3 linked regions of the Exiguobacterium sibiricum 7-3 genome follow. The protein of the gene in region 1 interacts with the protein of each later gene in a pairwise test. Links are inferred from orthologs where the notes say so. Each region holds a gene or a part of one and is shown on either strand. Other genes may lie near its edges.

Evidence for each region.
Region 2: the proteins of dnaA (region 1) and nadE interact in binary tests that used the Escherichia coli proteins (3 or more experiments, as listed by UniProt). The link is inferred for Exiguobacterium sibiricum 7-3 from one-to-one orthologs.
Region 3: the proteins of dnaA (region 1) and P402_RS0107260 interact in binary tests that used the Escherichia coli proteins (3 or more experiments, as listed by UniProt). The link is inferred for Exiguobacterium sibiricum 7-3 from one-to-one orthologs.

Annotation. Positions count from the first base shown.
Region 1 is NZ_KK211190.1:6,390-10,812, forward strand. The notes cover bases 1,624-4,423. They hold dnaA (chromosomal replication initiator protein DnaA), read right to left. Parts: upstream 3,821-4,423; coding sequence 2,426-3,820; downstream 1,624-2,425. Other genes in these bases: dnaN (DNA polymerase III subunit beta), read right to left, coding at 1,624-2,239. Outside these bases: DNA replication/repair protein RecF, read right to left, coding at 1-742; S4 domain-containing protein YaaA, read right to left, coding at 744-965; more of dnaN, read right to left, coding at 1,106-1,623. UniProt on the Escherichia coli protein: Plays an essential in the initiation and regulation of chromosomal replication. Binds in an ATP-dependent fashion to the origin of replication (oriC) to initiate formation of the DNA replication initiation complex once per cell cycle.
Region 2 is NZ_KK211190.1:1,035,246-1,038,226, forward strand. It holds nadE (ammonia-dependent NAD(+) synthetase), read left to right. Parts: upstream 1-1,073; coding sequence 1,074-1,889; downstream 1,890-2,981. Other genes in the region: P402_RS0106140 (hypothetical protein), read left to right, coding at 270-482; P402_RS0106145 (BsuPI-related putative proteinase inhibitor), read left to right, coding at 574-1,038; P402_RS0106155 (FAD-dependent oxidoreductase), read left to right, coding at 1,996-2,981. UniProt on the Escherichia coli protein: Catalyzes the ATP-dependent amidation of deamido-NAD to form NAD. Uses ammonia as a nitrogen source.
Region 3 is NZ_KK211190.1:1,254,493-1,257,381, reverse strand. It holds P402_RS0107260 (HU family DNA-binding protein), read right to left. Parts: upstream 1,637-2,889; coding sequence 1,364-1,636; downstream 1-1,363. Other genes in the region: P402_RS0107245 (NAD(P)H-dependent glycerol-3-phosphate dehydrogenase), read right to left, coding at 2,669-2,889; P402_RS16845 (DUF2768 domain-containing protein), read right to left, coding at 2,453-2,629; P402_RS0107255 (hypothetical protein), read right to left, coding at 1,722-2,456; P402_RS0107265 (heptaprenyl diphosphate synthase component 1), read right to left, coding at 643-1,221; P402_RS0107270 (demethylmenaquinone methyltransferase), read right to left, coding at 1-620.

The DNA of each region.
Region 1 (4,423 bases):
CAAACTTCTGCATGTAAGAAGCAGTCATTCCTTCGACATCGAGCAAATCATTGCTAAATGTATCCGAACGGTAAATAAGGACGAGCTGTTCCTGTCCACGACTGATTCCTTCATGAATCGGACGTGCCCACTTTTCGAGCTGGGCAATGAAGTGATGACGGCGCTGAACGATTTTAACGGCAAGCGTAATCATCTGCTCCGTCAAGACATCGAGAAACGTTTCGTCCCCACCTTTAATCGATAACTGTTTCAGCAACGCATTCCGTTGTTTGAGAACTTTTAAATATTGACTGAGTTCATGTAGATAGACCGGACTGACCTGACCAATTTCCATATCCAAAAAACGACGTCTGATTTGTGGACTGCCTTTGACGATGTGTAAGTCTTCTGGTGCAAACAACACGATATTCAATGCGCCGACATAATCACTGAGCCGGCGCTGTTCGAGATGATTCAACTTCGCTTTTTTACCGCGACTCGAAATCGCGATTTCCTGCGAGTGAGATCCTCTTCTTTTATGAATCCGTCCTTCGACACGAGCTGTCTCGGCATCCCACTGAATCAATTCTTTGTCATGCGTCGTCCGGTGAGACTTCGCAAGGGCAAGAACATAGATGGCTTCCAGGAGATTCGTCTTCCCTTGCGCATTCTCCCCGATCAGCACATTCGTCTTTTCGGAAAAAGATAATTCCAACGACTCATAGTTGCGATAATGACTGAGCCGGACCGAATCTAGTCGCACGTTAGTTTCCCTCGTTCTTAATGATGAACTGACCGTAATCTTCTACGTCAATCACATCTCCATCCCGTAATTTACGACCACGTCGCTGATCGACTTCACCGTTGACAAGAATGGGTACCTCGGCGAGGAACGGTTTAGCTTGTCCACCGCTCGAGATGATATCAGAAAGTTTCAGGAACTGACCTAATGTGACATATTCTGTTGAAATCTTGATTTGATTCATGGTTTGACTCCTCCTACCTACATATTATAAATGACGTACTCTTTATTGTACTAAAAAACTTGCGATTTGGCAAAATGAACGAACGTATATACGGATTTCAAAAAAAGCCCAAGGAACGTAAAGGGTTCCTTGGGTATGAATCATGCTGTCCGGACTGGCAGGATCAGCTGCAGGACGTTGTCTTGGTCAACCGGGTGCAGGATGAATGGTCGGATCGAACCGGTGAACTGGATCTCGATATCCGTCGCATCGAGTGCCTTTAACGCATCCATCATGTATTTCGAGTTGAACGAGATTTTCAGCTCTTCTCCTTCAAGCGATAAGATACTGACTTGCTCCGACACTTTACCGACTTCCGGTGAGTGGGAAGAAATTTCAACTGCCGTCGTTCCTTCAGCTGCGAACTTGATGACGTTGTTACGGTCTTCCCGTGCAAGAAGTGATGCACGGTCAATCGCTTGAAGTAATTCCTTTGCATTCATGCGGACCGCAGTCCGGTACTCTTCCGGAATCAAACGTGATGTATCCGGATAGTTTCCGTCAAGCAGACGCGAGAAGAATAAGACATGTTTCATCTTAAACAGTATCTGTTGATTCGTAATCGTAATGTCGACGTGACCATCACTAAGTAATTTGGATAATTCGTTTAAGCTTTTTCCCGGTACGATGACGTTTTGGAACGAAATCTCATTGTCCGTCTCAAACTGAGCACGTCGTAAGGCAAGCCGGTGACTGTCCGTCGAGACGCATGTCAAGATGTCCTTATCCGCCGAGAAGTTAACACCCGTCAACACAGGACGCGTTTCCTGTACTGCGACGGCAAAGCTCGTTTGACGGATCATTGACCGTAACAGATCAGCTGGTAAACGGAACTGTTGTCCTCCGTCGACTTGCGGCAAGCGTGGGAATTCATCCGGATCGAGTCCGTTCAAATGAAACTCTGCCGTACCCGATTGAATCCGTGTCATGAAGTTTGGTGAAACTTCCAAGATCACTTCGTCTGTCGGTAACTTCTTGACGATATCCCCAAAGAAGCGGGCATTCAAGACGACACTGCCTGCACGATGAACCGTGACATATGAAGTGCCGTTCTCTTCTGCATAGATGGTCCGTTCGATTGAGATTTCCGTATCGCTTCCTGTCAGCGTCATACCATCTCCATGGGCTTCGAGTTTGATTCCCGTTAAGATCGGAATCGTTGTCCGGGATGAAACAGCTTTTGCTACATCTTGAATTGCTTGGATTAAAGTATCCCGTTGAATTGTAATATGCATATTGTCGTTAAGCTCCTCTCAAAATGGGCGTTACATCATCATAACATAATAATATATTTTTTTAATAATAGTATTAGGGGCTGTGGATAGTGTGGATAAGTCGGTGGATAACTTGGTATAGAGCCAAAACGCATGTGGATAACTTGTGGATAACTAGCCTCTTTTATCCACAGCTTATCCACAGGTTTACGAATGCTTCAATTCATGCTTGATTTGTTCAATGACTTTTCCTGTTTCTCCATCCGATTTGACGAGTGTACTGATTTTTTCATGTGCGTGAATGACGGTCGTGTGATCACGTCCCCCAAATTCCTCACCAATCTTCGGTAATGAGCTTTCTGTCATCTCCCGCGACAGGTACATGGCAATCTGACGGGGAAAAGCAATCGACTTCGTCCGTTTTTTAGCTTTTAAATCATCAAACGGAAGATTAAAGTGCTTACTGACTGATTCCTGAATATCACGAATCGTGACTTTTCGTGGTTCACTCGCAGGCATGATGTTATGCAACGCTTCAGCGGCAACATTCGGATCAATCGTCCGTCCGACCAGGTTGGCGTAAGCAATGACGCGGGTTAAGGCCCCTTCGAGTTCACGAATGTTCGTATCGATCTGGCTCGCGATGTAGAGCATGACTTCATTGGAAACATCCAGTTGTTCCGCATTCGCTTTTTTACGAAGGATGGCAATTCGTGTTTCAAGATCCGGTGGTGTGATGTCTGTAATCAAGCCCCACTCGAAACGGGAACGCAATCGGTCTTCAAGTGTCGGAATTTCTTTAGGTGGACGGTCACTTGAGATGATGATTTGTTTCTGATCGTTATGCAAGGCATTAAATGTGTGGAAAAATTCTTCCTGCGTTTGTTCTTTTCCGGCGAGGAACTGAATATCATCTATTAATAGAACATCGATGTTCCGGTATTTATTGCGGAACTGAACCGTTTTGTTATCCCGAATGGAGTTAATGAAGTCGTTCGTGAACTGTTCAGAGGAAACGTACGCGATTTTTGTCCCCAGTTTTTGATCCTGGACATATTGACCAATCGCATGCATTAAGTGCGTTTTCCCCAGCCCGACGCCACCGTAGATGAAAAGCGGATTGTAGGCTTTGGCTGGAGCTTCCGCTACAGCCAAAGAAGCAGCGTGTGCAAAACGATTCCCCGATCCGATGACAAACGTATCGAACGTATATTTTTCATTCAACTGTCCGAGTTCACTCATGACCAGTTCATCAGAGGACTTACGGGTCTTTTGTGTTTTAGTCTTCGGTGGTGCGACTTCAATCACTTCTTCTTCCTCATTTTGACGATCGAGCATATGTTTTGCTTGACCTTCCTCGATAAACTGAATATCAAGCCGGCTTCCAGTAACTTCTTCGACGGTATCTTCTAATAGAGATAAGTACTGACGTTCCAACCACGTAACGGTAAATGCCGCTGGTGCCGAGACGATTAAAGTCGTGCCGTTGAGTGTCACACCCTCGGTAGACTTTAACCACATGTCGTAACTCGCTTTTGGGGTACGTTGTTCTTCCTCGATTACAGATAATACATTGTGCCAAAGTTCGGCAGCGTTTTTCATAAATACCCCCCTTTTTCTATCATGATATAAAAAACTATACACAGCTTTATGCACAGGACAAGGTTAATGAAGAAACACGACTTATCCCCAGAACATAAAAACTGTGGATAACGTTATCCACAGGGGCTGATTTCTGTGTATAAAGTTATCCACAGGTTGTGTATAACTTGAAGAATCAAATTGTCTTACGTTCTTGTTATGCACAATTAGTGTACCAAATGAAATGAGGTCTGGCAATGCTTAGAACGATTTATCCACAAGTAAATCCACATATACACAGGCAGTTACCCACAGGCTGTGGACAGTGTGGATAAACTGTGGATAAGATGTGTATAACTTTTCGAAAGAGGAAGCGTTCAGAAAAAGTTATGCACAAAACAAAAAAAGTGAAAGCAAAAAATCCAAAAAACAAACCTTGACGCTGATTTTAAAAAATACTATTGTAGACAAAGTGATGAGTTATCCACGGAAAGTGTGGATAGTGTGGATAAGTCTGTGGATAGTTTGAAAAAGGTATGGATTGATTCGTTTTCCATTCCGTCCGATCGACAAATCGTATCGTATGATATGAAACCGACTGGGGAATCCTATTTTCACGAATCC
Region 2 (2,981 bases), 1.0 Mb from region 1 along the record:
TGGGAAAATATGAATATTATCTTGTAATGATTTTGAAATGATTTTGAAATGTGTTGATAAAACGCCATTTTAAAGGTGTATGAACCAACTATTTTGACATTCCAATAAATGGTTGTATTTTTTGGTATAAAGTTTTGACACGAAATGTCGAACGAGAATTTTCCGATGTTTTTCCTGTTTTGATAAAGTGAAATCACAATAACTGATTCGATTTCAAACAGCTATTCTGGTTTGACTGACATCTGACATAACAAAGGAGATTCGGGGATATGATACTTTTTGCTGAAACAGATCTGGCGGTAGGATACAAAGAACGTACGGCTTCAGGTGTGTTCGTAACGATTGAAACAATGGATAGCCGCACAATTACGCTTGTGGCACCTGCAACGGCAACGGATGCCATTTGTGATGAATTGTTCGTGACGGGGATTGAACAATTGTTTTCTACATCAAAAATGACAGTGACCATTCCGGTTGCTTAATCGATGAATCAAAGAGGCAGGATGAGGGAGAACCTTATCCTGTCTCTTTTTTGTGCTAAAATTGACAGGAGAGAAGAGAGGGGGCGTTGTTTTGAAATGGATCATCCGGTTATCCTGTTTATGTGTACTGACCTTGATGTTGGCTGGATGTAACCAGCAGGAACAAAAGAAATCGACGACACAAGGCGATGACACGGAACAACCGATTGAAATCAAGGTGTCCGGAAAACAATTAGAACCAAACGTCGTCTTAGCTGTCGTAAAATTAAAAAATCCAAATGAACAAGCGTTGACCCTGACATTCCCGACATCCCAGCGATTCGAATTAAAAATCAAGGATGCGGATCAAAAAGTACTCTATACTTTTTCGCAAGAGCAGGTATTTACGCAAGCAATCGAACAAGAGCGGTTCAAAGGATTGGAGACAAAACGTTACGAAGTAAAAATCGAGCTTCCAGCTTCCAGTCAACCGGCTCAAGTTGAGGCGATGACCATCCGTCAGGTAAAGGGAGCCTCGGCTTCCAACAGGAAAGCTCAAAGTGAAATCTCGAATTAAACAATGATAAAAAGCTGAAGGAGTGTGACGGTTTTATGCAACAGGAGATCATTCAAGTGACTGGGGTCAAGCCAGTCATCGTCGCTGAAGAAGAAATCAAACAACGAGTTCAATTTTTAAAAGACTATCTTGTGCATACAGGAGCAAAAGGACTTGTTCTTGGTATTTCAGGAGGACAAGACTCATCATTAGCCGGTCGTCTCTGTCAATTCGCTGTCGAAGAGTTACGCAGTGAGACAAATCGAGAGTATCAGTTTTATGCTGTTCGACTACCATACGGTCAACAACAAGACGAATCAGATGCCCAGCTTGCCCTGTCATTCATCCGTCCGGATCATGCTTTACGCGTGGACATCAAGCCGGCAGTTGCTGCTTCCATGGCTTCTTTTGAACAAGCAACGGGAGACGTATTGTCCGATTTTAGTAAAGGGAATACAAAAGCACGGGAACGAATGAAGGTGCAGTATGATATAGCAGCCCACTACGGTTGTTTAGTCGTGGGAACAGATCATGCAGCTGAATTCGTAACCGGTTTTTACACGAAACACGGCGACGGAGCGTGTGATTTAACGCCGTTGACCGGACTGAATAAGCGTCAAGGAAAACAATTATTGCGCGAATTACAGGCACCTGAAGGATTGATTGAAAAGGTTCCGACAGCCGACTTAGAAGACAACCAACCGGGGTTACCAGACGAACAAGCGCTAGGCATGACATACAATGAAATTGATGATTATTTAGAAGGTAAAACGATTTCCGATGAAAGCCAGGCTAAACTGGAAGGTCAGTACAAACGGGTGGGACATAAACACCATATGCCGGTCTCACCACTGGATACTTGGTGGAAATAAACAATCTTTTGCAGGCGACAGCTAAAACAGCTGTCGTTTTTTTTGTCTGAAAATCGGGAAAAGAACCAGAACAAATCATGAAGAGAGTCGGACGGGAGGTAAGGGCATGGAATCGATAGCAGTCATCGGCGGTGGACTAGCGGGATTATCAGCCGCGGCCTTGCTTGCGAAACAAGGGAAACGTGTTCAGCTGTATGATGCAGCGATGTTAGGCGGAAGAGCGACCTCACAAATCATCAAAGGGTATACGTTTAACTACGGGGCGCATGCAGTATATGGACGGGATCATTCCGTGCTAAAGACGATCATTAAAAGTTTGAAATTAGAGATTACCTGGCTGGACTTTTCTTCGACGAAAGCAAAATATGAATTTTCCGGTCATTTAACTGCTGCTCCGGCCAATGCAATTGGTCTCTTAAAAACAGAAGTGATTGGAGGAGCGGATAAACTTCGTTTTACATGGGAAGTTGTGAAAACGGTTCTCCGTCTTGAAAAGGGAGTGCCGGAGTTGTCGATTGGTCAATGGTTGGTCCAAGAAAAAGTCGAGGAAGATGTGTCCCGCCTGATGCTTGATTTGGCCTCCAGTAATTTCTTTACGACCGAACCTGAAAACATTCCGTCAGTCGTCTATTTTGACTATTACCGTAAACTCTTTCGGACACGAAAACCGGTTTCGTATATCGCCGGCGGATGGCAAGTTCTGATCGATGAGTTGGAACGTGTCCTGCAGGAGCAGGGAGGGATGATTCATCGGAAAACCAAAATCACAGCGATTGAAGAAAAAGAACAAGGGTACCGGTTGCGTGATCGGAAAAAAACGGAATGGACTGTTGACCGGGTTGTCTTGGCGCTTCCGCCCCGTGATATGCGAAAACTCGCATTGCCTGCTTCTGTCCAATCCTTTATCGAACCTTTTGCCCAATATGAACCGGTGGAAGTTCTCGTCTACGATATCGGAATCAGTCCATATCTCAAGACACCGTTCTCATACGTTTACGATCGCACCCATCAACTGTTCGTGACTGATTTATCTCATTATGATCCGAGTATCGCACCAAAAAATGGTCAGGTCTTACAAGTCGTTGCATATCT
Region 3 (2,889 bases), 1.2 Mb from region 1 along the record:
TGCTTCAGCTCGACACGATCTAAAAAGACTTCGGTCGACTCTTGCAGCCAATTGTATTGATCATAGGATTTCGCAAACAAACGACCGACTTGCGGCATGATTTTTCCGAAATAAAGGGAGTAGGCTTCTTTAAATAACGGGGCTGTCGGCTGGCTCGTCTCGAGACAAACGACCGTCCCGCCAGGTTTTAAGACCCGATGCATTTCTTTAATGACTTGCAGGTAGTCCGGAACGTTTCGGAGTCCAAAGCCAATCGTCACATAATCAAAAGAATGATCACCAAACGGAAGATCCATCGCGTTTCCATGAATCAACTCGACATTTTTCATTTCAAGCGCTTCAACTTTTTCCACGCCGACTTTCAGCATGTTTTCAGAAAAATCAAGTCCTTTAATCACACCGGTCGGACCGGCTGCTTTCGCGAGTTGAATCGTCCAGTCGGCGGTTCCACAACATAAGTCGAGACACTTCGCGCCTGGAAACACATTCATCCGCCGCATCGTTTCTTTTCTCCACAATTTATGAAGGCGGAAGCTGATAATGGAATTCATTTGATCATAATTACTTGAAATCGATTGAAACACTTCATATACTTTTTTCTCTTTTTCTTGTGTCTGCACGCAGTTCACCCTTTCGAAGATATTACGCTACTGCCATCTGTTCTAGATGTGATAATAATAGTTGTTGAGCACTTGCCTGTAAGCTTTGTGCCCGTTGGCGGATTAAACGCTGTCCGTCCTCCGTCAACCAGTCTCTTCCGCTAATCGTTGCTAATCCTTGAACCAATCCGAATTCTGCCTTTAACCAGAGCAAGACATACTCTTCGGTTGAATCGTAGTTTTCCTCATGAAGAGCACATTTTGCTTCGTTCACATGCTGAACGGTCCGCCCGAGTGTTACGAGTGCCGTTTGGGGAAGATACGCCAATTCTTCAAAGAAATAGCTCGAAAACAAATCTCCCGCCAAAACCAGCAATTGTCGTTCTTTCGAACCTCTTTTGGTCTCTCCGACACGTTCGTGTAACAGTAGCGCCACTTGTGCATAGTGCACACCTTTGACAAGTGATTGCCAAGCCAACGTTTCATTTTGGGCGACATCGATCAACCAACTGATTTGTTCACGATTGATGGAAGGGAAATCCACATGCCGAGCCAGTTGTGTTGTTTGTTTTGTAGTGAGTGCGGTGACCATTTCTTCCACGATCAGCTCTTGATGATTCATGCTTTTACCCCCCGATCTCCAGTGCCATCTCGTTGATGGATTTTCTTCTTTTTTAATATACCATAATCAATCCGTTTTCTCGTCTCTCAATGTCCACAAAAAAAGCCGTCCGAGGATTTCCTCGAACGACTATGTAGCCGAATTACTTAACCGCATCTTTCAATGCTTTACCTGGTTTGAAAGCCGGTACTTTGCTTGCTGGGATTTCGATATCTTCTTTTGTACGTGGGTTGCGACCTTTACGAGCTGCGCGTTCACGGACTTCGAAGTTACCAAAGCCAATCAATTGGACTTTCTCTCCAGACTGAAGTGTCTCAGTGATCGATTCGAATGTTGATTCTACAACTTTCGTCACGTCTTTTTTAGTCAGACCTGATTTTTCGACAACTGCTTGAATGAGTTCAGTTTTGTTCATTACGTTCACCCCCTCCCAATCACTTCTTCGAGGCTAATCATACCTTATAAACGTTGATATTACAACATTTTCGTTAGAATCCCTATTAATTTTCTGATTCTTCGATCGATTCTTCAGAAAACACAGGTTCGCCTTTTTTGTTGATTGTGTAGCTTTGAGAGTATGCAGGAACAAAAGGTTGCTCATCGTAAAGCAAATGCCGAATATCTTGGCCGACTTTCGGCTTTTTCTTCGCAGTTTCGACCGCTTTTTTGAGTTCAGGCAAATAGTTGATAAACAACTGACCTTGTCCATCGACATAGATGGACAGTTTTTCATCCGAATACGGACTCGGCACTTTTGGTTCCTCTTTAATAAACAGCTTCTTATAATCAAGTGTAAACTGATTTTTTCCAATCGAACCTTTGAAGGGATACTTGTCATTTTTCTTACGGTACGTATCAATCCGAACTTGCAGCTTTTGAAGTTCTTCCGCCACAAGCAAATCCATCAATTTGACGGTCGGTTTTTTTTCGACATCGACGAGTAGATAAATGAATGTACCACCGCCTTCAAAACTGTTCGGAGGCGGGTCACTCATATATCGCGGAATCAGACGTCCGAGCTCGATTTGATAGCGTTCCATTAATGGCGTATTTGCTTCTCGTGTTTTAATCGGCAAAACCCCAGTATCTTTTTGATAGGCGTCTACTGCATTTTGTACCGTCCGAATCTGTTCTGGATAAGGAACCCGATTCGACGGTTTTTGACTATCCGGAAATAAACAGCCGGATAACAACATTACGGGGATCAGCATGAAGACAACTAGAAGTTTTTTCATGCGCTCGGACCTGCCATGACGATAAAGACCATGATGATCGATGCGACGATAAAACAAAGAAAAGCAATGGTCGACATCAAAAATTGCCAACCTCCGGATAATTTCGTCCGACTGATCGTGACCAATAAGACACTGATGGCAAACAGACCAATCCCGGCGAACGAAATCCACATTTTTAGTAATCCAGGACTCAAGGTTTCCACCCCACTCCGTTAATCTTTCATCGTAAACAGATGTTCAATCTCATTTTTCTGCGGACGGCGCATCAACTTCTGTACTTCTTCGGCCGGAGTATGTCCGTCAAATAAGACATGGTAAAGCGCTGTCGTGATTGGTAACTCACATTGTTTTGTTTCTGCTAAATCGTAAGCGGCTTGCGTCGCCCGGACACCTTCGACGACCATTCCCATGTTTTCGAGAACGGTTTCGAGTT